One region of the Nocardioides marinisabuli genome, then DNA from elsewhere that is predicted to be linked to it. Evidence: predicted binding sites of a transcription regulator. Region 1 holds the regulator's gene; each other region holds the start of a gene.
The links. Region 1 encodes LexA, which represses DNA repair genes until DNA is damaged. Its sites were predicted from a motif close to TCGAACANNTGTTCGA; they were not measured.
Positions count from the first base shown of each region.

Region 2: a site for LexA is predicted at 3,568-3,583, ahead of H0S66_RS13830 (HNH endonuclease signature motif containing protein). Genes of this name have one in related genera too.
Region 3: a site for LexA is predicted at 1,740-1,755, ahead of H0S66_RS02390 (HNH endonuclease signature motif containing protein). Genes of this name have one in related genera too.
Region 4: a site for LexA is predicted at 3,438-3,453, ahead of H0S66_RS19355 (HNH endonuclease signature motif containing protein). Genes of this name have one in related genera too.

Region 1 is NZ_CP059163.1:2,334,213-2,339,331, reverse strand. Features, by position in the region: gene H0S66_RS11205 (vitamin B12-dependent ribonucleotide reductase) at 1-695, opposite strand, end outside; gene nrdR (transcriptional regulator NrdR) at 886-1,365, opposite strand; gene H0S66_RS11195 (hypothetical protein) at 1,828-2,145, shown strand; gene H0S66_RS11190 (class I SAM-dependent methyltransferase) at 2,069-2,440, opposite strand; gene H0S66_RS11185 (hypothetical protein) at 2,394-2,612, opposite strand; gene H0S66_RS11180 (LysM peptidoglycan-binding domain-containing protein) at 3,093-3,464, opposite strand; gene lexA (transcriptional repressor LexA) at 3,800-4,534, shown strand; gene H0S66_RS11170 (alkaline phosphatase D family protein) at 4,636-5,119, shown strand, end outside.
Region 2 is NZ_CP059163.1:2,890,408-2,895,526, forward strand. Features, by position in the region: gene H0S66_RS13815 (PNPOx family protein) at 1-204, opposite strand, end outside; gene H0S66_RS13820 (ATP-binding cassette domain-containing protein) at 209-1,807, opposite strand; gene H0S66_RS13825 (hypothetical protein) at 1,925-2,266, shown strand; gene H0S66_RS13830 (HNH endonuclease signature motif containing protein) at 2,208-3,554, opposite strand; gene H0S66_RS13835 (VOC family protein) at 3,713-4,135, opposite strand; gene yczR (MocR-like transcription factor YczR) at 4,430-5,119, opposite strand, start outside.
Region 3 is NZ_CP059163.1:512,815-517,933, forward strand. Features, by position in the region: gene H0S66_RS02385 (glycosyltransferase family 2 protein) at 1-207, opposite strand, end outside; gene H0S66_RS02390 (HNH endonuclease signature motif containing protein) at 387-1,676, opposite strand; gene H0S66_RS02395 (5'-3' exonuclease) at 1,837-2,898, opposite strand; gene H0S66_RS02400 (LCP family protein) at 2,935-4,404, opposite strand; gene H0S66_RS02405 (acyl-CoA thioesterase) at 4,464-4,970, opposite strand; gene H0S66_RS02410 (LCP family protein) at 4,994-5,119, shown strand, end outside.
Region 4 is NZ_CP059163.1:4,020,678-4,025,796, forward strand. Features, by position in the region: gene H0S66_RS19335 (SRPBCC domain-containing protein) at 1-328, shown strand, start outside; gene H0S66_RS19340 (hypothetical protein) at 339-665, opposite strand; gene H0S66_RS19345 (GNAT family N-acetyltransferase) at 2,146-2,574, opposite strand; gene H0S66_RS19350 (histidine phosphatase family protein) at 2,673-3,308, shown strand; gene H0S66_RS19355 (HNH endonuclease signature motif containing protein) at 3,486-4,934, shown strand; gene H0S66_RS19360 (class I adenylate-forming enzyme family protein) at 4,968-5,119, shown strand, end outside.

The DNA of each region.
Region 1 (5,119 bases):
CGGCGCGTCGCGCCGCCCGACTTGATGGTGCCGGCCGAGGCGTCGGCGCCGCGCATGAACGAGACCGGGCCCGAGGCGGTGCCGCCGGAGGAGAGCAGCTCCTTGGAGGAGCGGATGCGCGAGAGGTTCAGGCCGGCACCGGAGCCGCCCTTGAAGATGAAGCCCTCCTCCTTGTACCAGTTGAGGATCGAGTCCATCGAGTCGTCGACCGAGAGGATGAAGCAGGCCGAGACCTGCTGCGGCGAGGGCGTGCCGACGTTGAACCAGACCGGGGAGTTGAAGGAGAAGTACTGGTTGACCAGCAGCCAGGTCAGCTCGTGCTCGAAGACCTCGGCGTCGGCCTTGGTGGCGAAGTAGCCGTGCTCGACGCCGCCCTTGACGTACTGCTCGACCACGCGGTTGATGAGCTGCTTGAGGCTGCGCTCGCGGGCGTCGGTGCCGACCGCGCCGCGGAAGTACTTGGTGGTGACGATGGTCGAGGCGTTGACCGACCAGGTGGCGGGGAACTCCACGCCGCGCTGCTCGAAGACGGTGGCGCCGGTCTTCCAGTTGGTCTGGACGACGTCGCGGCTCTCCCAGGTCAGCTCGTCGTAGGGGTGCACCCCCTCGGTGCTGAAGACGCGCTCCATCGTCAGGCCCTTGCCCTGGCCCTTGGTCGCTGCGTCGGCTCCTGCGCCGCTCACCGTCTCGGTCATGCCGTGCTCCTCTGTGTCCCGGTCTAAGGGGTGCTGGTTGGTGCGGTCTGCTGCTGGGGGGTGCTGTGTCGGCGCCCGTCCCGATGGTCGCTGCGACCACCGACATCGGACGTGACACCGGGTGATGCGGTGAGGGAAGAGGTGGTGCGCCCGGCAGGCAGCTTCCCCACTACCTGCCGGGCGGTCTGTGTCAGCCCGTGGGCTGGGGCTCGGTGTCGAGCGTCAGGCGCTCGGCGCGGAGCATGGCGATCTCGTCCTCGAAGTCGGCCGCGGAGGCGAACTGGCGGTAGACGCTGGCGAAGCGCAGGTAGGCCACCTCGTCGAGCTCGCGCAGCGGGCCCAGGATGGCCAGACCGACCTCGTGGGCCGGCAGCTCGGCGGCTCCCGCGCCGCGCAGGGTGTCCTCGACGACCTGGCCCAGGCAGGCCAGCTGGTCCTCGGTGACCGGTCGGCCCTTGCACGCCTTGCGCACGCCGGCCACGGCCTTCTCGCGCACGAAGGGCTCGCTGGCCCCCGAGCGCTTCACGACGCTCAGCTGCATCTGCTCGACGGTGGTGAACCGCTTCGAGCAGGCCGAGCAGGTACGCCGCCGGCGGATCGAGCCGCCGTCCTCGGAGACCCGCGAGTCGAGGACCCGGGTGTCGGTGGCACGGCAGAACGGGCAGTGCATCGGGTCCTCCTCTCGGGCGCGCCGCGCAGCCCCCGCGAGGGCTGCTGGGTGTGGATATCGTTGCTCTCCCTGTGGAGAACAACCGGTCACCTGTGCACCATCCCGCATCCATCTGTGAACTAGATGTGGATAACTACACCGGTGTAACTACTAGATGTAGTGGAACCGTACGCCCGGGACCACGAGCCGCGCAAGCCGTCCCGAAAATTTCCTGCGACCCAGATCACACTCGACACATCGGTGCAGGTCAGCGCACCGGGACCGCCCCGAAGGGGTGGCGCCGAGCAGTGCTGGAGCGGCCGCCAGATGCCGGCACCGGTACCGACACCCGGTCGCCGGGGCTGGGTGCGGTCGGACACAATGACGCTGTGAGCGGCGAGGCGGGCGGCCAGGTGGACGAGCAGGTGGCCGGCGCGCCGACTCCCGCTCCCGCCACGGCCGGCAAGCGGGCCGGTTCCCGCCGTGCGGCCCGCCCCCCGCCCGGAGCGCTCGTTCCAGCCGCGGCTGCTCGGCCTGGCCCTGGCCGTCACCGCCGCGGTGGTCGCTTGGGGCTACCTGGTCTACGCCGCCATCGACTTCGGCACCCAGGCCCGCGGCGGGGAGTCGGCCGCCTGGTTCTTCCTGGCGCTCGCCTCCGTCGGGGCCGTGGCCTGCCTCTTCGTGGGCCTGATGCTCATCGCGCGCCTGGGCCGGGCGCTCGGCCTCACCCGCGACCCCGCGACCCCGGCTCCCCCACCGGGCGGACGGCGACGAGCTGCCACAGCGCCCCGAGAGAGATGAACGGCTCCCGGTCGCACAGCGCGAGCTCGAGGCGCTCCAGCGCCGCGTAGAAGTCGGGGTCGGCCTTGCGGCCGTCGTCGGCGACGTAGTCGTTGGCGACCCGGGCGGCGAAGCGGCCCACCACCTCGAGCCCGGCCGCCACCAGCTGCGCCTCGACCTCGTCGCGGGCCACCGCCCGCGCGGTCGTGGCGAAGGTGGCCGACTCCATGTCGTCGCGGCCGAGCTCGTCGAGGGCAGCCTCCGGCCCCTCACGCACCAGCCGCCCGATCACCCGCGCCGCGGGGTTCGGCGCCATCACCGAGACCCGACCGCCCGGCCGCGCCGCCCGCGCCAGGACGTCGCACGTCGGCCGCGCCGGTCTCGGCCGGGCGGTAGTGCAGCACGTTGTGGCACAGCACCAGGTCGAACCCGCCGCCGGCCCCGTCTCCGGCCCCGCTCAGGTCGTCGATCGAGCCCTCGAGGGTCACCAGCCGCTCCCCGCCCCCGCCGACTCGGCGCGGCGGCGGGCCTCGGCGAGCCAGGAGGGCGCCGGTCGAGGACCGTGACGTCGTGGCCGGCGACGGCCAGGCCCAAGGCGTCGCGGCCGTCGCCCCCGCCGACGTCGAGGACCCGCAGCGCCCGCGGCTGCCCGAGGTCGGCCTGGAGCGCCTCGATCTGGCGGCGCAGCGTCTCGCGCACCACCGCGAACCGCAACCGGCCCCAGGGCGCCTCGCACCACGCCTGCCACTGCGCCAGCCTGCTCTCGAAGACGCCGTCGCTCACCACGACACCCTCCCCCACCGGACGCGGAAGACAGGGCCCGACACAGCGCGAGGGGCGGGCCCACTGCGGGCCCGCCCCTCGTCTTTCCCCTGGTTTCGCCGGCCGGGGTCGAGGCGACCGACGAAATCTGTGGGCGGCCACAGGGGCCGCCGCGCCCGGACCGCACCGCGGTCGCGGGCCGTTCCTCAGCCGGCCGGGACGACCAGGCGCTGGCCGGTGACCACCAGGCCACCGTCGAGGGAGTTCAGCTGCTGGATGCGCCCGATGACCTCGCGCACGTCGCCGGACTCGGCGCGCTCGGCGGCGATGGCCCACAGCGTGTCGCCGACGCCGACGGTGATCGTCTCAGTCGCCGGGGCGGTGCCGCTCTCGCTGGTGGCAACGGAGACGCCGGCCAGCACGACGCCCACCAGGGCGACGAGCAGCAGGCCCGCGGCCAGCACAGCGAGCCGGCCGCGGCGGGTCAGCCGCAGCGAGCCGGGCGTCGTACGGCGGGTGGCGCGGACGGCGCCGAGGCGGATCGGGGCCGGGGCGGCGGTGAGGGTCATGGTGCTCATCGGGACCTCCTGGGGAAGGGGGTGGTCGTCGTCGTGCTCGGTCAGGGAGATGTCTACGGACAGCCACCGACAGTCCCGGTCGCGATCCTGCTTCGACCAGGTGTTCGATCGAACACATGAGCGAGACTAGATCAGGTGTTCGAGCCGCGCAAGGGGTGCGGCGAACAATTGTTCGAGATCCCCGACGTCACGCCGGAGCAGCCCGTCGCCGCCTCCACGAGCGCGACACGCCCTTCGAACAGATGTTTGAAGTCGGGCCCGCGCGGCGATAGCGTGGGTCCACGACCCATCCGAGCGGACTCCCCGGCTCGGGCCTCGCGCACGAAAGGCACACGATGGCCACCAAGAACAGCGGCCCCCGCAAGCGCGGGGTCGCGGAGCTGCCCGACGGCCCTCCCGACGCGACCGGCCTGACGCCGCGCCAGATCAAGGTCCTCGCGTGCATCAAGGAGGCCATCGAGACCCGCGGCTACCCGCCGAGCATGCGCGAGATCGGCCAGGCCGTCGGCCTGACCAGCACCTCCAGCGTCTCCCACCAGCTCAAGGTGCTCGAGGAGAAGGGCTTCCTCAAGCGCGACCCGCACCGCCCGCGCGCGCTCGAGGTCTTCCTGCCCGAGCTGATGGCGCGCCGCAAGGCGATCTCCTCGGCCGACGACAGCTCGGTCGACGAGACCGACATCGGCAACACCATGCCGCAGGCCTCCTACGTGCCGGTCGTGGGCCGGATCGCCGCCGGTGGCCCGATCCTGGCCGAGGAGCGGGTCGAGGCCGTCTTCCCGCTGCCCCAGCAGCTGGTCGGCGACGGCCAGCTCTTCCTGCTCGAGGTCTCCGGCGACTCGATGATCGACGCCGCGATCTGCGACGGCGACTACGTGGTGATCCGCCAGGAGCAGACCGCCAGCAACGGCCAGATCGTCGCCGCCCTGATCGGTGAGGAGGCCACCGTCAAGACCTTCCAGCGCAAGGACGGCAAGGTCTGGCTGCTGCCCCACAACGACGCCTACGAGCCGATCGACGGCACCCACGCCTCGATCCTCGGGGTCGTCACCGCGGTGCTGCGCAGCCTCTGAGGCCCCGCACCCGCCCGTCGGGAGACCGAACCGACGGTGAACAGACGGTGCTCACACCGCCGTCCACGTCACGTGGACGGCGGTGTGTCGTTGGATGAGGCGTGACCCCACCACTGACCCCCACCACCGCCGCTGACGCCGCGAGCCCCGCCGACGCCGAGCGGGCCCGCCTCGCCGCCCTCGGACGCCGTACGGTCCTGGCCGCCAGTGCCGTCGGGGCCGGCGGCGCCGCCGTCACCGGCGCCGGCGTGCTCGCCGGCCCGCACGCGGTCGCCGCGAAGGCCCGTCACGACGTCTTCGCCCACGGTGTGGCCTCCGGCGACCCGCTGCCGCGCGCGGTGCTGATCTGGACCCGGGTCACCCCCACCAGGGCCGCCACCCCCGGCTCGGGCAAGGGCCCGCGGGTGGGCGTGCGCTGGGAGGTCGCCACCGACCGCCGCTTCCGCAACGTCGTGCGCCGGGGCCGCTTCGTCACCAGCGCCGCGCGCGACCACACCGTCAAGCTCGACGTGACGGGCCTGCAGCCCGAGACCGTCTACCACTACCGCTTCACCGCGCGCGGCCAGCGCAGCCCGGTCGGCACCA
Region 2 (5,119 bases), 560 kb from region 1:
CCCCGTGGGTCGACCGCGGCGGTCGCAGGGCACGACCCGCACCCGGGCGGAGGTGGGCGGGGCGGTCCACAGTCCGAGCCGTCCGTCGGTGGTCAGCACCACCCACGCCGGGGGTGCAGCGGTCCCATCGGTGGAGCCGTCCGCGGTGAGCGCGACACGCCTCTCGGAGGCGATGGCCGCGGCAGCGCTGTCGGTGGTGGTCACCGGCTCAGCCTCCCACCCGCGGAGCGCCGAGGTCGACGGTGCGCCCGAGGTCCAGGTCGTCGAGGAAGGCCCGGTCGTGGCTGGCGACCACCAGCGCGCCCCGGTAGCCGGCGAGCGCGGCGACCAGGGCGTCGTACGACGCGAGGTCGAGGTTGTTGGTCGGCTCGTCGAGGAGCAGCAGGCGCGGGGCCGGGTCGGCCAGCAGCAGGGCGGCGAGGGTGGCGCGCAGCCGCTCGCCGCCGGAGAGGTCGCCCACGAGGCGGTCGCCGGCGCTGCCGCGGAAGCCGAAGCGGGCCAACCGGGCGCGCACCTGCTCCGTCGTGGCGCCGGGGTTGCGGCGAGCGACCTCGCTGGCCAGCGGCAGGGCGTCGTCGAGGACGTCGAGGCGCTGGGGGAGCAGGGCGACCGGGACGTGGGCGCGGACCTCGCCCGAGAGCGGGGCCAGCCGCCCCGACCAGGTGTGCAGCAGGGTGGTCTTCCCGCTGCCGTTGGGCCCGACGAGGGCGATGCGCTCGGGACCGACGACCTCGACGTCGACGGAGGCACCGGTGCGCAGCACCAGGTCGCGGCTGCTGAGCACCCGTGCGCCGCGGTGCACCTCGGTGGCGGGGAGGTCGACGCGGATCGCCACGTCGTCCCGCAGCGCCTCCTGGGCGCGGTCGAGGTCGCTGCGGGCCGAGCCGAGCCGGTCGGCGTGCACCTGGCGGTAGGACGCGGCCGAGCGCTCGGCGCGCCCCACCATGTAGTCGCGCGCCGCCTTGCCGATGCCGGTCGTGGCCTCGGCCTTCGCGGCCACGCGGCGGCGCTGGGCCAGCGCCTTCTCGGCCTGCACGACGTCGCGGCGCTGGCGGCGCACCTCGTTGCGGGCGGTCGTCACCGCCTGCCGGGCCGCCTCCTGCTCGGAGGCGACCTGGGCGGCGTACGACAACCAGCCGCCGCCGTACCAGCGCACCGCGCCGTCGCGCAGGTCGGCGATGCGGTCGACCCGTTCGAGCAGCTCGCGGTCGTGGCTGACGACCAGCAGGGCGCGCGGCCAGGTCGCGACGAGCTCGTGCACCCGCTCGCGGCCGGCCCGGTCGAGGTTGTTGGTGGGTTCGTCGAGCAGCAGCAGGTCGGGGCGCCGCAGCAGCAGTCGCGCCAGGCCGAGCCGGGTCACCTCGCCACCGGAGAGCTCCCCGAGGCGACGGTGCAGGGTGTGCGCGGGGAGCCCGAGCCGGTCGAGCTCGGCGGCGGCGCGCTCCTCGACGTCCCAGTCGTCGCCCACCGCGTCGAAGTGGTGCTGCTCGGTGCTGCCGGACTCGATGGCGCGCAGGGCCTCGAGGGTCGGAGCCACGCCGAGGAAGGTGGCGACGGGTTGGGCGACGTCGAGCGTCAGGTCCTGCGGCAGGTGGGCGACCTCGCCGCGCACCTGCACGTGCCCCCGGGTCGGGGCCAGCTCGCCGGCGAGCACCCGCAGCAGGGTGGACTTGCCGCTGCCGTTGGCGCCGACGAGGCCGGCGCGTCCCTGGCCGAGGGTGAGGTCCAGGCCGCGCAGGGCATGGCTCCCGTCGGGCCAGGTGACGTCGAGGTCGGAGACGACGCAGAGGGGTCGGGTCGAGGGCATGGGTGCTCCAGGTGAGGGGTCGGGTGCGTCGCGACGGACGCGGGGACGGGCCTCAGAGGAGCAACGTGACCTTGCCTGGGGTGCGGGGGTGGGACCTCGCCAGGCTAGGGCGGGCGCGTGGCGCCGCGCACCTGGTTTAGCCGCGACCCGGCTGGTTCGAACGAGCCGGCTCGGCGCGTGGGTGTCGTGGCGGCCGCGGTCGCGACGGCCGACCTCGACGCGGTGCTCGCTGCAGAAGCCGTCCTCGTCGTGCTGTCCGAGCACGAGGGGCGGGGGATGTACGTCGAGCTCGGTGCGGCGCTGGCCAGGGCCGCCGCCGGCGAGCTCGCGCACGTGGCGCTGATCGGCCAGGTCCGCCACCAGAGCGTGTTCCTCCACCACCCGACCGTGACCCGATGGGTCAGCGCCGAGGCGTGGCTGGCGAGCCTGGATCGAGCTCGAGGGTGCCTTGGCGGGTGACGGCGTAGGTGTGTCCGTGCTGGTCGTGCCAGAGGTAGTCGCCGTGGTGGGTGCGGTGGTAGGTCCAGTGGCCGTGGGTCTTGTTGCGGTGGTGGTGCCTGCACAGGGGTGCCAGGTTGGCTGGGTGGGTCTGGCCGGGTGGGCCGCCTTCGTCCATGGGGATGTAGGCGGTGATGTGGTCGAGGTCGCAGCGGGTGGCGGGGGTGTCGCAGAAGGGGTGCACGCAGTGGGTGTCGCGGCGGGTGACCAGGTCGCGCATCCACCGCGGCGGGTCGTGGGCGTCGATGGCGTCGGTGCGGGCCATGTCGAGGACCGGGAGCACGGTGACCGAGGCCCCGGCCAGCCAGTCGCGGATCGTGGCGAGGGTGGCGGGGCCCAGCCCGAGCACCCGCCCGACCTGCGCGCTGTGGCCAGTGAGGTCGCCGGTGAGGTCGCCGGTGAGGTCGTCGGTGGTGATGTCGATGGCCAGCCGTACCCGGGGGCGGGGTGCGCCGAGGCCGTCGAGGACCTCGGCCAGCGCCTGGATCTGGCGTACGCCGAGGTCGCGCTGACTGTGGGGGTTTGCGTCGGGGTCTGCGGGTGGGGCGGTGGTGTCGGTGATCAGGTCGTGCAGGCGCTGCAGGGTGGGGGTGTCGCCGGTGATCGCGAGCCAGGAGGTGCCGGCCCAGTGGCGGCCCTCACCGGCGCGGTGGTGGCGCAGCGTGATGCCCCACTCGTGGACCCGGGCGTGCTCCTCGGCGTCGGTGAGGGTCTCGGGGTCGTACAGGGCGGCCGCCTCGGCGACCGCGCGGTCGATGCGGGTGGGGCCCACGGAGTCCCCGAGGGGTGCCAGGACCGCATCGACGTGCGCGGCGGCCTCGACCGAGAGGCCCTGGGTGGCCTTCGCGACCCGACGCGCGCGCCACAGCGCGGCGTCGAGGGACTCCACCCGGGCGTGGATCCTGGGCAGCCGGTGCCGCAGCTCGAGCGCCTCGCCCATCAGCGAGGTGGTCGCGGCCGGTGACATCCGCATCACCGCCGCCAACGGCTCGGCGGTGAACTCCGCCACCGCCGGGACCCCCTCGCCACCGATCCAGGCATCGCAGTCCCAGACCCGGTCCTGCTCGCCCCACGAGAGCCGCTGGGAGTCGTCGAGGGCGGGGTGCAGGTCGCACCAGCGCAGCACCAGCCGCAACCGGCGGCGCTCGGCGCGACGTACCTCGACCTCGACCTCGCGGGCCACCTCGAGCAGCCGGTCAGCGTCGAGGTCCTCGACCTCGCAGAGCTGCTCGTGGCGGGGCTGGTCCATGACCCGATTTTACTCGAACGTGCGTTCGAAGGCAATGCTTCGTCCACACCTGCGTCAGTGCCCTGGAGCCCCGGTGAGCACCGCAGAGCGGTCGGCTCCCCGGTCAGGAGCCGGGGTGCCGTGCGTTGCTCCGGAGCCCCGTGTGCGGCCCGAACCGGTCAGTCCTCTGTGGCGACGAGCAGGCAGAACGGGTGACCGGCCGGATCGGCCAGCACGTAGAGCGGTTCGGTGTCGTCGTGGGTCCGGTCGAGGAGCAGCCGGGCACCCAGGGCCTCGGCGCGCCGGCGGTGAAGTTCGAGGGTCACGCGGTCGGCGACGCCGAAGTCGAGGTGCATCTGCATGGGTATGAGGGGGACCGGCCAGGTCGTCGCGGCGAGCTCCTCGACCTCCTGGATCGCGAGCACCCGTCCGCCCTGGCCGTCGACCAGCACGAGCCAGTCCGCCTCGTCCTCGTCTCCGTCGGGCGGGGGCTCGTCACCGGGGCGGTAGGTCAGGCCGAGCAGGTGGCGGTAGAACTCGGACAGTCCGCGGGCGTCCGTGGCGTCGATCGCGGTGTGCAGCAGCCGGGGGTAGTCGCTCATGGGTGCTCCTCGAGGATCGGAACGGGTGTCGGGTGGTGGGCGGGATGGTGGTCAGGCCGGGGTCTCGAGCGTCTGTCCAGTCCGTGTACCCAGCGACGTACGGCGTACGGCGGGCGCGGTGCTCGCGGGGTCTCGGCGACGCTCCTCGCTGGCGCTCGTCGCTGCTCGACCAACGGAGGGTGGGGGTCTCGGAGACGCTCCTCGCTGGCGCTCGTCGCTGCTCGACCAACGGAGGGGGGGTCTCGGCGACGCTCCTCGCTGGCGCTCGTCTCTGCTCGACCAAAGGAGGGTGGGTCAGGCGACCATGACCCGGGTCCCGCGGCGGACCCGCCTGACGGGGGCGGCGCGGACCTCGGCCCAGGCGAGGGCGAGGCGCTCGACGGCGAGGGTGAGCTCGTCGGGGCGGCGGGTCCAGGGGATGCGGACGAAGCGGTCGAGGCCGCCCTCGGCGGCGAAGACCGGGCCGGGGGCGACGATGACGCCGTGCTGCTCGGCGGCGGCGGCGAGGGCGCTGCCGCGGGCCGAGGGCAGCTCGACCCACAGCGCCAGCCCGCCCCCCGGCACGTGGAAGCGCCACTCGGGCAGGTGCTGGGCGAGGTCGGCGACCAGCCGGTCGCGCTGCTCGCGCAGCTGGTCGCGGTGGCCCGGCAGCACCGAGCCGTGCTCCAGGAGCCGCGCGAGGGTCAGCTGCTCGAGCACCGGCGCGCCCAGGTCGAGCGCCAGACGCGCCTCCTGCAGCGTCTCGACGCAGTCGTGCGGGGCGCGGATCCACCCCAGCCGCAGCCCGCCCCAGAAGCTCTTGCTGGCGCTGCCGATGGTGATGGTGGCGGGGGAGTGGGCGGCGAACGGTGCCGGCATCTGCTGCCCGTCGAGCGCCAGTGCCTGGTGCGCCTCGTCGACCACCGCGCGGGTGCCGGCGGCGCGCAGGTGGGCGGCGTACGCCGCGCGCTGCTCCTCGCCCATCACGTGGCCGGTCGGGTTCTG
Region 3 (5,119 bases), 1.8 Mb from region 1:
GCGGGCCAGCAGCGGCGTACCGACACCGCCCGCCGCCTCGGCCAGCCAGGCGCCGGTGCCGTCGGAGGAGGCGTTGTCGACGACGAGCACCTCGTCGACCTCCGGCACCTCGCGCAGCCGCGCCACCAGCCGCTGCAGCAGCCCCAACCGGTTGAAGGTCACGACCACCGCGACCACGCGTCGAGGGTCGGGGCTGGGGCTCGGCACGGCCCACACCCTACGGCCCCCCACCTCTGGTCGAGCAGCAAGGAGCGCCAGCGACGCGCGTCGTCGAGACCCCGCGAGAACCGCACCCGCCGTACGCCGTGGGACGTCACCGTCAGCGGCACGCCGAGTCGGCGCCAGTTCACGGCGTACGGCGTCTTGTTGCTGCAGGGGGGTGTCTTCTAGGTGCGCCGGTGGAAGGTGACCTGGTTGTCGCCGCCGACCTCGGTCTCGTACTCCGGGTCGTGGATGCGTCGGTGGTGGTAGGGGCACAGCAACCGCCCCCGCTCCACCTTGGTGTGGCCGTCCCTGCACCAGAAGTCCTCGTGGTGGGCGTGGCACATCGCAGGCGGGGCGTCACACCCCTTCGCGGTGCAACCACCGTCACGCACACCCAGGGCAAGACGCTGCGGGACGGTGAAGAGCCGCTGGCTGCGCCCCACGTCGAGCGGCTCGCTCCGGCCGCCCAGCACCACCGGCACGATCCCGGCCTCGCACGCCAGCCGCCGCGCGGTCGCAGCACTCACCCGCCCACCGGTGTCGAGCGTGGCCGCGGCCAACCCATCCTGCAGCGACTCCAGCGTCATCGTCACCACCACGGTCGGGTTCACCCCACCGGCCCGCGGAAGCGCAGCCGGATCGAGGCGCTCCACCAGCTCCACGAACGCAGCCCCCAGGCGCTGCGCGGTCGGACGACGTACCGGCACCGGCGCCTCGTCAGGTTCGTCCTGGTAGTCACCGGTGACACGGGTGGCACGGGTGGCACGGGTGGCGACCTGGTGCTTGGGGGCCGCGAAGGCCAGCAGCGCCCGCTCGAGCACCTGCCCCACGAGCAGCGGCACCGTGAAGGACCCCCTGATGCGACCGTGCCCGTCCTCACGCATCCGGAACACCGAGCTCTTCTCAGCCTCCCGCTCCTCACGATCCAGCAGCTCGGCCTCCCACGCCTCCCCCACCTCCGGGGCGACGACGTCGAGGATCCGACGCCCCAGCACCCGCAACGCCTTCGCGTCGTGCACCTGTGCGAACTCAAGCAACGCTGTCGTGGCCTGCTCGAGGACCGCCGGGGCGAGGTCGTCGGGCAGCGCATCCAACGACGTACAGATCACCGACGCCTGCTCTCCGACCAGGTCCCCACGACCGAGCGCTTCACGCACCGGGACGTGACGCGCCAGTCCCTCGGCCAGGCGTACCTGACGGAACGACTCCCGCTTGGTGGTCCGGGTGACGTTGGAGTGCCACACCGCCAACGACGGCGAGGCGTTGCGCTCCTGCACCCCAACGGTCTCGGCGTGCTCCAGCAGCCGCGAGCGCACCTCGCCCCACCGAGCCTCGAGCCGAGCGACCTCCACCAACGCCTGCGCGGTCTCGGCCTGGCTCATCGACCAGGCCGACACTTCGGCGACCTCGTCCAGCATCGCGTGGGCCCGCGCGACAGCACTCCCGATGGGGTGCGCGGCGGTGGTCGACATGAGTGAAGTATCTCAGCCGCCACCGACAAAGCACCAGGTCAAACCCCGTTTTCCACAGTCGGATCGAAAACTCTTTCGACCCTGGATCTCGAGGTGCGGAAGTGACCGGTCGAGGGTGCAAACCTGACTGCTCGATGATTCAGAAGTGACTGCTCGGCCGTCAGAAGAGGGTGTCCTGGGAGAAGACGGGGGCGGCGGGGGCGGCGGGGGCGAGGCGGGGCGGGGCGGGGGTGGGGGCAGCGCGCCAGCGCGGGTCGGCGTAGGTCGTGCGGTCGCGCTCGGGCGCGCCGGGGGTGGGCTCGGCGAGGGTCAGGGCCCGCACGGCGCCGTTGACGAAGAGGTCGTGGCGCCCGAAGACCGAGCGCACGGCCGACTCGTCGAGCGGCAGCCGCCCCGGCGGCTCGGAGCCCGGGGCGAGCCCGACGTCGACGGTGCGCGCCATGGCCATCACCTCGCGGTTGAGCCAGAACCGCTCGCGGGCCTCGTCGGTGGCCAGCGTGCGGGCGCGGGCCGGGCCCACCGCGGCGCGGCACCGCTCGCCCCCGGCGGCGGCGTCGGCGAGGGCGTCGGCGCCGGTGCCGAGCTCGGCCAGCAGCTTGGCGGCGGTCTTGGCGCCGAAGCCGGCGACGCCGGGCAGGTTGTCGGAGGCGTCGCCGCGCAGGGCGGCGAGGTCGAGGTACTGCTCGGGGTGCACGCCGGTGACCAGCGCGAGGCGGGCGGGGTCGAGCAGGGGCGAGGCGTCGACGCCGCCGTTGAGGATGCGCAGCACCCGCGTGTGCTCGTCGACGAGGGCGAAGCTGTCGCGGTCGGAGGTGGCCAGCACGGTGCGCCACCCCAGCCCGGGTGCCTGGGCGGCCACGCTGGCGAGCACGTCGTCGGCCTCGAGCCCGGGCGGGACCACCACGCCCACGCCCAGCTCGCGCAGCACCTCGCCCACCGAGCCCAGCTGCTCGACCAGGGTGTCGGGCTTGGGGGTGCGGTGCGCCTTGTAGGTGGGCCACCGCTCGCGGCGCACGCTCGAGGCGGGGTCGTCGAACCCGACGACCACCGCGTCGGCCATCGCCCGGTCGACGGCCGCGACCAGCTGCGAGAGCAGGCCGCGCACCGCCCACGCGGGTCGGCCCGCCGCGTCACGGAACCCGCTGCGCGCCGAGGCGTGGTAGGCGCGGTGCAGCAGGGAGTTGCCGTCGACGACGAGCACGGTGCGCGGTTCGGAGGACATCGCCCCCCAGGCTAGGTGCCGGCGCCGACCGCCGGCTCAGCAGGCGTTGGACAGGTCGCCGGCCTGGTTGGCGGCGTAGCCCTCCGACAGCGAGCCCACCGACCCGCCGGTCACCGGCTGGGTGCCGGCGGCCGGCTCCTTCTTCGCCTTCGTCGTGGCCGCGGCGCTGCCCTCGGCCTTGTCGATGGCCGCGGCGACCTTGCGCTGCACGAGGTCGATGTCGGGGTCGGCGGTGTTGACCATCGGCGGCACCAGCGAGAGCGTCGACATCTTCTGCTCCTTCGCCTTCATCGCCAGGCCCATGAACCGGTCGAGCTCGGAGGCGGGCAGGTTGGTCGAGATCATCTCCGAGGACGCCTGCGCGATCTTCTCGAAGTTCTGCAGCGCCGACTGCGGGCTGACCTGCTGGAGCATCGCGTTCATCACGCACTTCTGCCGCGCCATGCGCGAGTAGTCGTCGGAGCCCTCGCGGGCCCGGGCGTACCAGAGCGTCTCGAAGCCGGTCAGCGTGCGGGTGCCGGGCTCGATGTAGTCGTAGACGTCGGAGCCCAGGCCGCCGACGGGGATCGGCTGGCGCACGGTGAGGGTCACCCCGCCCACGGCGTCGACGAGGTCCTTGAAGCCCTGGAGGTTGACCATCGCCCAGTAGCTGACCTCGAGGCCGGTGATGCCCTCGACGGCCGAGACGGTGGCCTCGATGCCGGGGTCGGTGTCGTCCTCGTCGCCCTCGAAGAGCTCCGCGTGGTCCTGGGCCCAGGTGCTGACGCCGTTGAGGTAGTCGGCGTCGAAGCCGTTGGGGAACTGCTCGGCCATCACCGATCCCTCGGCGAAGGGGAAGTCCTGCATGTTGCGCGGCAGCGAGACCAGCACCGTGCGGCCGGTGGTGGCGTCGATCGAGGCGACGGTCAGGGAGTCGGGGCGCAGGCCCCAGCGCCCGGCGCCGGAGTCACCACCCATGAGCAGCACGTTGAAGCGCCCGTCGGCGGAGCCGGCCACCTCGCTGGAGCCGAACATCGTGACGATCAGGTCGCGCTGGACGCCCACCAGGTGGGCGCCGAAGAGCAGGGCGCCGGCGACGCTCAGCGAGAGCACGCCGTTGACGCCGACGGCGGCGCGCCGGTGCGCCAGCCCGAGGCTCAGCGGCTGGCCCAGGCGCCAGGCGTCCATGAAGAGCACTGCCCAGCCCACGGCCCCGGCCAGCAGCGCGGTGCGCAGCACCAGCAGCAGCCACGCCTCCGAGCCCAGGCTCACGGCCCGGGACGGGTCGAGCAGCACCACGAACCCGGTGAGCAGGGTGACGGCCACGACGACCAGCCAGACCCGCAGCGCCAGGCGACCGACCCGCCGGTTGCCGGCGACGAGCTGGGCGGAGCCGGGGGCGACCAGCGTCATCGCCATCAGCGACAGGGCGCGCCTGAACCGCACCCGCGCAGCGCGGTCGGCGGCGCTGGTGCGTGCCGGGGCCTCCTGGCCGTCGAGCACCCGGGGGGAAGAGACGGGTGGCATCGAGATGCCTTCCTGCTGGCGGATCGTGTACGTCCCAGCAGTATCACCAGTCCCAGCCGTCACGACGGTGCGCCGCGCCGACCCTCCTCGATCTCGCTCCTGCGGGCGAGGCGGTGCGCGCGCCGGATCTCGGCCTCGCGCAGCCGGCGCTCGTCCTCGGCGTCCTCGGGCAGCAGCCCCGGCACCGGCCGGGAGGCGCCGTCGGCGTCGACGGCCACGAAGACGAAGTACGCCGACGCGACGTGCAGCGACCCGACCGACGGGTCGTTCCAGGGCTGGGTCTCGACCCGCACCCCGATCTCCATCGACGAGCGGCCCGCCCAGTTGACCTGGCCCAGGGTGCGCACGATGTCGCCCACGTGCACCGGGCGCAGGAAGACCATCTCGTCGAGGGCCGCGGTGACCGCCGGTCCCCCGCTGTGGCGCTGGGCGACCGCGCCCGCCGTGGAGTCGGCCAGCTTGACCACCTCGCCGCCGTGGATGTTGCCCAGCAGGTTGGCCTGCGCGCTCGAGGTCATCACCGCGAGCGAGACACGGGCGAAGGACGAGGCGCGGGGTGCGGTCATGGCGGCACGGTAGCCTCCCGCGCATGGCACAGCGGCCCGGAAGCGGGGACAGCGACGAAGAGCGCTTCAACTGGTTGTACGGCGGCTCCGGCAGCCCTGGCAGCCCCGGCAGCGAGCCCGAGCCCGACGCCACCCGCCGGATGCCGGTG
Region 4 (5,119 bases), 1.7 Mb from region 1:
CGACAACGGGGTGGTCGACGTCGCCGGCGCCATCGCGCAGGGGCAGAAGATCAAGCTGGTCTCCGAGCTCGACCCGAAGCGGGGCTTCAAGCTCCAGGTCGCCGAGATGGACGAGCCCCACCACATGGTGTGGACGGGCGGGATGCCGCTGGGGCTGTGCACCGGCCGCCGCTCCTTCAGGCTCGAGGCCACCAACGCGGGATGCACCTTCAGCATGGCCGAGGACTTCACCGGCCCGCTGTCGCCGCTCATCGTCCGGGCGCTGCCCGACTTCCAGGGGTCCTTCGACCAGTTCGCCGCTGCGCTGAAGGCCGACAGCGAGGCGTGACCCCGCTCGGTCAGCGCCAGGGGCGGTAGACGACCTCGTAGGTGTCGCCGACCTCGCGCTCGAGCCATGCGACCAGCCCCCGGGCTCTCGCGTCGAGCTCGGCCAGGGCCTCGTCCTCCCCGCGCACGGTCGTGCGGTGGTCGACGACGCGGCCCATCGCCTGCCCCCAGGCCGCCAGGTCGGCGACCAGCGTGCTGCTCAGGCCCAAGGCCCTCCGCAACCACGACTCGTCCTCGGGGAGCAGTCCCTCCTCGTCCCAGAGCGGGACGCCCACCCAGTAGTCCCACATGAAGCGGATGGTGCGGCCCGCGACCTCGACGTCGTCGTACTCGCTCACCGTCGCAGTCTCGCACCGCCCGGCCCCGCACGCTCGGGCCAGCGGTGCCTCGGCAACCAGGCACGGGCGACGGTTGGTTGTTGGGCCACCGCTCGCTCGGCGGCACCGACGTCTGGTCGGCAGCGGGAGGCGCTGATGACCCCAGGAGGAGAGCGGGATTCAGACGTAGGTGTACGTGCCCGGCTCCTCAGGTCGACCGCCGTGCCTCCTACGATGCGCGAACACCCCGGCAGTGGGAGTGCGAAGCGTCTCGCCGCACTCCAGGCAGACGTAGTCGTTGACCCCGACCCGGTGGAGACCTTCGAGGCAACGGTTGGACGGGCAGTCCAGGTTGCTGCACCACTCGACTCGATCGAAGCAACCCCCCTCGTCGGTGGGGAGGCCGTCGGAGTCGTACCGCTCAGGGGCCGCGGGTTCGAGTCCGGAGACGACCTGGCTGCCGCAGGCTTCGCAGGGCCGCGCATCGACGCGCCGGTCCTCTTCCTCGACTGACATGTCGCCGACGATCCCATGGGTCGGTCATGTCGTCGCTAAGCGGCAGGTGCGGACGGTCGTCGGGCGCTCGCGGTCCGTCCTGGTGCTGGCCGGCTGCCTCGGTCCAGCTGCCAGCGCGGACTTCTACCTCAGCGGGGACATGACGCAGCGTTACCCCAGGCCGACCCCCGGGTGCGACGGACCAGTCCCAGGCAAGCGTGTCCGCTTCTGCTGACTACCTGCGGGGGCGTCTCACCTGTCAGTGGTCGAATGAGGACGGTTCATCAGTCGCCAGCACGGAGTTGCCACTCCACGCGCGGGGCTTAACCACGGCAGACCTGTCACCTGCTCGTGCAGCAGTCCCGTGCCCTGCTCGTGGTGTCCCCGCTCTACGGCTCCGCGCGTAATGCATGTGCGGCCAGCGGCCACCAATGGCGGTCACGCAACTCCGCTTCAGCTTCAGCCGCGTCGAGCCACCTTCCCCGTGCGTCTCGACGGGTGGGCGCAGGGTAGTGCCAGACCACGAAGTAGGCGTGCGGCGCAGGCCACGGATAGCCCTCTGGCGCTCCAGCCACGTCGTTGCGCACGTACCCCAGCAACCGCGCGGGGTGGCCAGCGCTGGCCAGTGTCTGGCGCAGCAGGTCGTCGATCTGTTCCTTCCACGCCCCATCGCCGACTGCACGCGTTGGGATGTCAAGCCCTCTGCCGTCGGGGCGCGGCTCCACGAGGATGCTCGTCCCACATGTCACCAGTAGGCGAACCAGACAGATGGGCGAAGGAGGGACGGCGGGCACTCCGGCCAGAACGACGTCCGCTCGACCCTGAACCGGTAGCCATGCAGCCCCCTGATGGCTGACGAGTACCCGCTCCGAGATCGACACCGCGCATACGTAGCGCCCAGTCCGGACGGATCACCGCCAGGCGACCTGAGCTCGGCAGGACCGCGCGCTAGGCGGCAAGAGCGGACGGATGCTCGCGCGTCAGTCCGATAGTGCGTTTCGCGCGGTCACGGTCGGACGAAGACGCCCATGCGTCCGGCGGGGCGGAAGCCGTTCCTTTCGTAGAAGGCTGACGCGTCGCTGTCACGGGCGGTTAGGAGGTACCAGTGCCGAACGCCTTCAAGGTGCTTGGCGAGAGCACCCAGCAGCCGGGTGCCGTGGCCTTCGCGTTGCCTGCTCGGGCGAACGCACATCTCCTTGAGCAGGAAGTGGTCGTCGACTCCCGAACGTTCCAGGTGACCGACCGCGAAGCCGAGCAGTTCCCCGTCGGAGTCTCGCGAAAAGACCCCGTGGGCGCGGGGAGTAGCGAGGAAGTCGCCGAGCCGTTGAGCGGCATCCTCCGCTTTCCACGACTCGTTCCAGGGCGGGGCATTGAAGATGTCGACGTAGAGGGCGACACAAGCGCCAAGCGCGTCGGTCGACAGAGTGGTGATCACGCTGAACCATGTCACGACGCACGGACGGGCCGCATCCGCTCTTCGGCGGGACGGTGCTCTGTCAGCGGCGGAAGCGGTCGCTCGCCGGATGGTGTTTCATGAGCACCATGTCTCGGGAAAGCACTCGGTTGCTGTACCTCGCCCGCCATGCGGAGCCCGATGCGCACGATGCCGGACTGACCTCGATCGGTTCGGTACAGGCACAGCACCTGGGCCAGCGGCTCGCACCGCTGTCGGTGGGCCGCATCACCCACGGACCGCTCCCGCGCGCGGCCGAGACGGCGCGGATCGTGGCGGAACAGTTCGAGCAGAGTCCCGCACTCGTGGACGATGATTGCGTGGGCGACTACTTCCCCCACCTGCCCCGACGTGAAGAGATTCCGGACGCGTGGGCTGACACCGTCATGTCGTTCTTGGGGGAGGTGTCCGAAGATGAGGCATCCCGTGGCGCGGCTCTAGGAGCAGACGCGATTGACCTCTGGGCTGGTCCCGCTGTCGATGGTCGAGCACCTGTGGACGTCGTCATCACGCACGCGTTCACGATCGGGTGGCTCGTGGCACACGCCTTGGCCGCCCCGACCTGGCGCTGGTTCCCTCCGATGCAGTGTCATGCCGGACTAACGGTGATCAGGTACGAGGTCGGTTCCCCGCCGTCCGTCGTTTTCGCTAACGACATGGCGCACCTCCCTGCTGACCTCCAGTGGACCGGGTTCCCCGACCACCTGCGTCTCTGAGGTCCCGCACGCTCATCGGTTGAGCCGCGCACCATCACCGGCATGAGCGGAAGCCTTCCAGAGGCGGGCGCTTGTCCCCGAGTCCGACTCCCCCCGCCCCGCGAGCGGTCCAACACCTGATCCACAGGGTCGAACAAGTGTTCGACAATTCGGCCTCCGCGTGGGAGAATGGTGGCCATGAGGCCGCTCCAGCACCCCACCAGCGACCGGGCCCCCAGCCCGGGTGTCGGGGTGCCCGCCGACCTCTCCTCAGCCCCTGAGCTGGGCCCGGTGGCGCAGGCCGTGCACGCCGCTCGTGCGGCGATGGCGGCGGCACGCGACGGGGATCTGCGTCGGCAGCCGGTCGATGACCTCGCCGTGCTGGTCCAAGCCCTCTCGGGCCTGGAGGCGGAGGCGTCCGCGCTGCTGGGTGAGGTGCTCGGGGAGGCCGAACGACGCCAGGTCGCCGACGCCGAGGCCGCCACCGGCACCGATGCCTGGGCCGCCGCCCTGACCGGCCAGTCCCGCGAGGTCCTCGCCGGTGGCGCCCGGGTCGCGGAGCTGCTCCGCAGCAAGTACCACCACGCCCGTGCGGCGTACGCGACCGGCGCGATCACCACCCGCCAGGTCCGCATCATCGTCGCCGCCGCCGAACAAGCACCCCTCGAAACCACCCCCGAGCAGCTCGCCGCCGCCGAGGAGATCCTGGTCAACAAAGCCACCGGCATCGGCACCCGCACCGGGCGCCCGATGAACCCCAAACGCCTCCGCCAAGCCGCCCGGCGGATGCTCGATGTCGTCGACCGCGACCTCGCCGACAAGCACGAAGCGATCATGCTCGGGCGCGAATCCAGGCGCGCGAAGCACGAGACCTACCTCGCCCTGCACGACAACGGCGACGGCACCTACTCCGGCAAGTTCACCATCCCCGAGCTCCACGGCTCCCTGCTCCGCACCGCCATCGAGACCCTGTCGGCACCCCGCCGCCTCAACAAGGCGCGCACCAGCCCGGAGGGTGAGAACATTTCCGGCTACGACGAGTCCGCTCCCACCGGCCCCGACCACGGCCTGTCCGGCTGGGAGATCCACGGCAACGCCCTGTGCGAGCTCATCGAGCACCTGCCCACCGACGGCTGGAACGGCGCCAACGCCCTCACCCTGCTGGTCACCATGACCGCCGAAGACCTCACCCGCGACCTCGCCGCCACCGGCGACCTCGACCCCGCCACCTGGCCCGACTGGCACGGCCCCCACGAGACCGGCACCGCCCGCCTCGACACCGGCACCCGCACCGCCGCCGGCGACCTGCGCCGCCTGGCCTGCGAAGCAGGACTCGTCCCCGCCGTCCTCAACGCCCAGTCAGTCCCGCTCGACCTTGGCCGCACCCGACGGCTCCACACCCATCATCAACGCAAAGCGTTGTTCCTGCTCTACGACACCTGCGCGATCGGGACCTGCGAGAGACCCTTCGCCTGGACCGAGACCCACCACCTCACCCCCTGGGCCCACCACGGCGACACCGACCTCGACGACGCACTCCCCCTCTGCTCCTGGCACCACCACCGAGCCCACGACCCCCGGTGGCACCTCACCCAGCACCCACTCCGAGGCTGGGAGCTGAAGGCACGCCGGACCAACCGGCACTGAGCCGACCCCGGCGCGCCCGCCTACGATCGGCGCATGCCCACCTCCCTGCCCGAGGGCTCCCGCGTCGCCCTGCTGGTGCCCGGCTCGATGCTGCTGCTCGAGTCGGTGATGGCGCTGCTGGCCCGCGGGGTGCTGCCGGTGCCCCTCGACCCGCGGCTGACGGCGTACGAGCGAGGGCGGATCCT